2 linked regions of the Occallatibacter riparius genome follow. The protein of the gene in region 2 interacts with the protein of the main gene of each other region in a pairwise test. Links are inferred from orthologs where the notes say so. Each region holds a gene or a part of one and is shown on either strand. Other genes may lie near its edges.

Region 1 (3,312 bases), 4.3 Mb from region 2 along the record:
CGGCGAGATCCTCTACGGCGAAACTCGCCCTAAGCTACGCAATCGCGAGCGGTTTGCTGGCTAAAATCTCCGGTGATCTATACCTTCTGAACACAAGTGGCCTGACCGCAGAATCCGTATGACGAGCCCTCAGCAGCTTCGAACTGGCGGTCCACCTGGGGAGACCCGGAGCTAGGGCTGGATTACCCCTTCGCGAACCGCATAGCGGACCAGACCAGCGGTATCGTGAATGTTGAGCTTCTCCATGATTTTCGCTCGATGCGATTCGGCTGACTTCGTACTGATCCCTAACATCGAGGCGATCTCCTCTGCCGGCCGAAGATATTAGCTCGATAAATGGGGTGAAGGAGGCTAATCCGAGGTATTCGGGAGAATATGGAGACTTAGGCCCATTTATGACAAGTGGCTCAAAGCTAATCTATTTAGCTGATTATGCGGATTTTGCTTTGACGGGATGGCGGAGAGAGGGGGATTCGAACCCCCGATACAGGTTTTAGCCCGTATAACGGTTTAGCAAACCGCCGCCTTCAGCCACTCGGCCATCTCTCCAAGTCTGTTTGGATTATACCGGGAAGTTGGAGGTTCGTCGCGCAAGAGCTTGGTTTTCGTTGTCGCTCCGAGAAATGGCTGTGCAGATGTGTTGCCGGTCGATCAGACGAGCGCACACTATGCTCGGGCGCCTTCACGGGCAAAGTCGCCGGATTTGCCGCCGGTTTTCGCTTCGAGCTGGATATGGCGAATCACGATTCCTTTATCGAGGGCCTTGGTCATGTCGTAGATGGTGAGAGCGGCGATCGAGGCTGCGGTCAGGGCTTCCATTTCTACTCCAGTGGGGCTTACGGTCGCTGCAGTGGCGGTGATGCGGACGCCTTCGCCCTCAATCTGAGCCTGCACGTCGACATGCGTCAGCGGGAGTGGGTGGCACATCGGGATGAGTTCCGAGGTGCGCTTGGCCGCCTGGATGCCAGCGAAACGGGCGACTTCGAGGGGGTCGCCTTTGGGGTTCTGGGGGAGTACGGCGAGAACTGCAGCGGAGAGTTCGACGAACGCGGAGGCGGTGGCGGTGCGGCGGGTGGGCAGTTTGGCGCTGACGTCGACCATGGAGGCCTGGCCGGCGTCGTCGTAGTGAGAGAGCTTGGGCTGATTCTTGTCGGGCATAGGTCCTCTATATAGGAAGGATGCGGGCGATGTCGCCGGCGGGTATGCGGTCGATTCCTTCGGGTACGAAGATGAAACAGTTGGCGCGTGCGAATGCAGCCAAGTCACCGGAGCCCTGCCAGGGCACCGGCGCAACCTCTGGGAGATGGCAGGAGAGCGGATCAGATTTGAAGGCTGCCGGGATGAAGCGGGTCAGGTTTGGCTTGCCTTTGGCGTCGCGGGAGAGCTGAGCGGCGGAGAATAAAGGTGCGAGCAGGTGGTTTCCGGCCAGGGCACGGAGGACGGCCGAGCCGAAGAGGAGAAATGTCGCGGCGGAGGAGATGGGATTGCCGGGCAGGCCGAAAAAGGCGAGCGGTGATTTGGCTCGCGGAATCTCGCCAAAGACCAAGGGCTTGCCGGGCTGGATGCGGACTCCAGTGAAATGGAAATGGGCACCGAGGCTGGCGAGGACCGGCTCGACGAGGTCGAATTTTCCGGCGGAGACGCCACCGGAGATGAGGAGCATGTCGGCTTCGATGCCTTTGCGGAGAGCGGACCCGAGGGCGGCGGTGTTGTCTTTTGCAGCGGGTAGTATCCAGGGTTCGCCGCCGTTCTGCGCCACCAGAGCGGCGAGCATGGAAGCGTTGGAGTTGCGAATCTGGCTGGAGCCGGGAGTTGTGTCGACGGGGACGAGCTCGTCGCCTGTAGTGAGGATGGCCACCCGGGGGCGGACGAAGACCTCAAGGTGAGCGTAGCCGCAGGTGGCGGCGGCGGCGATCTGGGAGGGGCCGAGCCGAGTTCCGGTGGGGATGAGTTCCTCGCCGGCGTGGGCTTCGGCGGCGGCGGGAACTACGTTTTCGCCGGGGTCGAGCGTGCGGCCTTTGATGAGACGGACCTTTTTGCCGTCCTGCTCGACGTGTTCGAGCATGGCGACGGCGTCGGCGCCCTCGGGGACGGCGGCGCCGGTCATGATCTCCCAGGCGGAGGCGGTGGGGAGCGGACCGGCGGGGGGCTCTCCTGCGCGGATGGAACCGGCGACTTGGAGCCATTTGTGGGCGGAGGCTTCGGCGGCGCGGACGGCGAAACCGTCGCGGGTAGAGCGCTGGAAAGCGGGCATGTCACGGTCGGCGCGGACCGGCTGGGCGAGGATGCAGCCGTAGGTGGAGTCGAGCGCGAGGCGCTCCGTGCGGGGGTGGCAAGCGAGGAGGTTCGAGGCGTAGTCGTAGACGACGCGAGCGGCTTCAGGGAAGCTCGGAACGGCTGAGGCCATGATCTGGATTGTAGTTGGGCGGGCCTTGGCCGACGGGCTGCTTGGTGGGTAATGCTTATAGTTGTTTATAGCCAATAATTTGAATCCATGGTACGACTGAAATTTCAACGGCTACATCGTTTCTGGTACGGCGGGGGCGGGGGTACCATCCTGCCGCCGCCCCTGAGGCTTCGGTTCCCGGCGCTTATTGCCAGCGGCATTTTTGGCAGGTGCGGGTAGTCAGGGGGCGATGCGAGATAGGTGATGGGCACTGTCTGGAACAGATTTCAGTCAAGGCTGGCAGATTATCTCGAGTGTACCCCCGGCTCCGGTTCCGTGCCGAACGCGTCGCGGATCATGTCATATGGATGCGCCGCCAGAATAATGCTCCTCACTCTATCGCTGCGCCGCTCAAAACATAGATAAAGCAAATAGCAGATACCGAAGGTTAGCGTCAGCACTGCGGAGACGACCATCCATGCTCTCAAGTCATGTGCCCGAACAAAGCCCCGCGAAGCGAACAGGGCGCAAAAGAACACCAGTATAGGGAGATGCGTCAGGTAAAGCGTGTACGACATGTTTGACACGCCCTTGGCTGCTTTCACGTAAAGGCTTCCTTCGTTCGCCGGATCGGTTTTATGCAGAATTACGTAACATAGCATTGCGCAGACGCAGCCTTCAATGAGATCGGAAGCGAACAGGTTCCACTTCGCTGCCCACAGGACCATCGACACAACGAAGAGCAACGCCACTCCGACTTGAGTCAACCGTCGCGCCTGTTCCGACGAGAGCTTCTTCGGAGCCAGTTGCAGCGCCGCACCCATCAACCAGATGAGAAAGTAGGCTGAAATCCGGTGACCAACAAAGAACCCCGCGCCAATCAGTAGAGCCGCATTCAGCATCCGGGTAGGCAGGGAGAACCGGGA
Region 2 (3,102 bases):
ATGAATAACGCGGACCCTCGCGAATCCAGCTTCACCGCAAGCGCGATGACCGCCAGCAGCGGGAATAGCACTACAAGTCCCAATCCCGCCATGCTCAGATCAAGCAGACGTTTGGCTGCCCCCGCGGAATAACCGCCGAAAGCCTCATCCGGCGATTGCTGCGCCCACTCCGCGGGACTGACCGTCGCCACGATTCTCTGCCATGAGTTCGACGTAACCATATACCCAACTCGCTTCAGCCAAAGACATCGGCCGCGTTGGTTCGTTTTTCATGCGATCAAGGAACAGCACTGGCTGATTTGCCCGGCGCAACCTAAGTCAACCGATCCGGCATCAACGCAGGATCAGCAGTAAATAGCCCAAGCTCTTCTCACCGGTCTTTGTTGCTTATGTGGGACGCGATCGTTCCAGATCCGCGATCCGTAGAAGAGGGTCCCCACACCAAGGAGCAAAGAGAACAAATCAAACGTTCAAAAGAGGCAGATCCCGCGCTCCTCGCTTTCAATATAAGAGCCCATTGCTTCGGAGCGATTCTCTGTACTGCTGTTCAGTGCACCTACAGGATCGCGCCCCGGGTGCCGCGCTTTCAAGTGAAAACTTCGTTACGACTGTCAATTCGCTCGCAAGCTACTCAATCCATGGGCAGTTCGTAAGCATCGAGCGTCAAAAATTGCTGGATTGCTTCATCCTGAGATTCCATGAACGCCTTCAGCGGTCCGAAGAAGTGCGCCTTGCCCTGGTGCAGGAACAGCACCAGGTCCGCCAACCGCTCCGCGAACCGCATATCATGAGTTACCACAATGCTGGTGTATCCAAGCTGGCTCTTTAGCCGCTGAATAATGCTGCCGAGCCGCCGCGCAATCAGCGGATCAACCATCGTGGTCGGCTCGTCGTAGAGCACGATCTCCGGCTGCGCCGCCAGCGCCCGGGCTATCGCCACAGCACGCCTGCGCCCCGTTGACAGGCTTGCCGGCAGCAGCCCCTCCACATCCGATGCACCCACCAGATCCAACAGCCGGTCAACCACCTGCATGATCTGGTCTTCTTCCAGGCCCCCCTGCTCTCGCAGCGGGAACGCCACGTTCTCGCGCACCGTCAGCGAGTCGAACAGCGCGCCGTTCTGGAAAACCATTGTGATCCGGCGGCGGAGCGCATTCATCTCCGTCTCACTCAGGTCTGTGATCTCCTGCCCTTCTACCCGCACCGAACCCGCGTCGGGCTTCAGAAACCCCATCAAAACCCGCAACGAAACCGATTTCCCCACGCCGCTACGGCCCAGGATGCAAAGCGTCTGCCCCTTTCCGACGTGATAGCTCACGTCTTCCAGGACCGGCCGTCCGCTGAACGAAATAAAGACGTTCTCGAACACGATGACCGGCTCGGCGACCTCCGCCGCGCGCGCTTTCAGCCCATTCCCCGAATTGACCAGATCTGACATCCCTATGTTTCAGCTTACGCGAACACCTATGAGAGCCTCAGCCGGCGCTCAAAGCAGATTCCACTCTGGCGAGGTCTTCCGGCGTATTCACATTCCAGAACCAGCGATATGCAGGCCAGCCGTGCTCATCGCTCAGTGGGACGAACTCCACCGGCACAACTCGCACACCCAACGAACGGAACGCCGCGAACACGCCTAAGCGCCCGGCCTCCAGTTCCGCCCTTAATACGCGCGACGCCTCCCGCCGCACCACCGCTGGAAAAGTCTGGGCAAATCCGTTCAGCGAAGGCACCGTCACCGCCACACCAGTCAGACCTGCATCTTCGATCAGGATTCGAATCAGCGATGCAGGAATCAACGGCAGGTCGACCGGCAAGAACGCGATCAGGTCGGCTTCCGCGACTTCGAGCGCCGAGCAGATACCACCCAGCGGCCCCGCATCCGTAATCTCATCCGGAACTACCGATGAAAAAGGGCTCAAGTCTGCCTTTGCACCCGCAATCTTCGCGAGCAGACCCGCACTCCGCAGCGTGTTTAGCGCCCTGAAAATGAGCGGCTTTCCGGCCAGTTCGAGGAGAGCCTTGTCCCGGCCCATGCGGCTCGACTGGCCGCCCGCCAGTACGAACCCTTCGGCCGACAATAGCGCACTCACGCCGCACCGCAGGTAATGCTCAAGCCGCGGCTTCTTCCAGGAAGCGAATCAGCGACTCGATCCCCAGCCGGAAGTTCTTCAGATTGAACTTCTCATTTGGCGCATGCAGATTGTCATCGGGGAGGCCGAATCCCATCATCACGCTCGACAATCCAAGGTGCCGGTCGAAATCACCCACAATCGGAATCGACCCTCCGGAACGGATGAACACAGTGTCCTTGCCCCAAACCTCGTGCATGGCGCGCACACTTGCCTGGATGTACTTGTTATTGACCGGAATGAGACACGCATCGCCCTGGTGAATCAGCCGAACCGTCACATCTACACCTGCGGGCGCGATCTTTTCGACATACGCCTTGTACTGCTCAAACGCTTTCGCCGGCGTCATGTTCGGCACCAGGCGCATCGAGACCTTCGCCAGCGCCTTCGCCGGAATCACCGTCTTCGCGCCAGCGCCCGTAAATCCGCCCGGCATACCATGCACTTCCAGGGTCGGCCGCGCCCACGTGCGCTCCAGGACGCTATAGCCTTCTTCGCCTACAAGTGTCTTCGAGCCCACCTCGGTCTGGCGATAGTGCTCCTCGTCGAACGGCAGGCTCCTCCACGCCGCAAGCTCTTCCTTGCTCGGCGGCAGCACATCGTCATAGAAGCCCGGAATCAGAATGCGCCCGTTCTCGTCCTTCAGCTTCGCGAGGATGTGCGCCAGCGCCATGAAAGGATTCGGCGCCGCGCCGCCGTACATGCCGGAGTGCAGATCGGTCTTCGCGCCCTTCACCTCAAGCTCGGTATAGATCATGCCGCGCAGTCCCACGCACAGAGTGGGCAAGTCAGGCGCGAACATCTCGGTATCGCTCACCAGCGCGAAGTCCGCCTTCAGATCGGCAGGCTTTGACGCGACGTACTCCGCAATGCCCTCGCCGCCAACCTCTTCCTCGCCTTCGAGCAACACCCGCACATTCAACGGTAGTCCGCCCGTTGCCAGCAGACTCTCAAGCGCCTTCACCTGCATCCA

The links.
Region 1: the proteins of mobA (region 2) and MOP44_RS01375 interact in binary tests that used the Escherichia coli proteins (3 or more experiments, as listed by UniProt). The link is inferred for Occallatibacter riparius from one-to-one orthologs.

Annotation. Positions count from the first base shown.
Region 1 is NZ_CP093313.1:396,498-399,809, forward strand. Bases 287-3,281 are described here. They hold MOP44_RS01375 (molybdopterin molybdotransferase MoeA), read right to left. Parts: upstream 2,408-3,281; coding sequence 1,166-2,407; downstream 287-1,165. Other genes in these bases: MOP44_RS01360 (LuxR C-terminal-related transcriptional regulator), read right to left, coding at 287-303; moaC (cyclic pyranopterin monophosphate synthase MoaC), read right to left, coding at 667-1,158; MOP44_RS01380 (acyltransferase family protein), read right to left, coding at 2,692-3,281. Also shown: more of MOP44_RS01360, read right to left, coding at 172-286; more of MOP44_RS01380, read right to left, coding at 3,282-3,312. UniProt on the Escherichia coli protein: Catalyzes the insertion of molybdate into adenylated molybdopterin with the concomitant release of AMP.
Region 2 is NZ_CP093313.1:4,716,245-4,719,346, reverse strand. Bases 284-3,068 are described here. They hold mobA (molybdenum cofactor guanylyltransferase), read right to left. Parts: upstream 2,091-3,068; coding sequence 1,476-2,090; downstream 284-1,475. Other genes in these bases: MOP44_RS19120 (dipeptidase), read right to left, coding at 2,110-3,068; MOP44_RS19130 (ABC transporter ATP-binding protein), read right to left, coding at 632-1,438. Outside these bases: MOP44_RS19135 (sugar transferase), read right to left, coding at 1-221; more of MOP44_RS19120, read right to left, coding at 3,069-3,102. UniProt on the Escherichia coli protein: Transfers a GMP moiety from GTP to Mo-molybdopterin (Mo-MPT) cofactor (Moco or molybdenum cofactor) to form Mo-molybdopterin guanine dinucleotide (Mo-MGD) cofactor.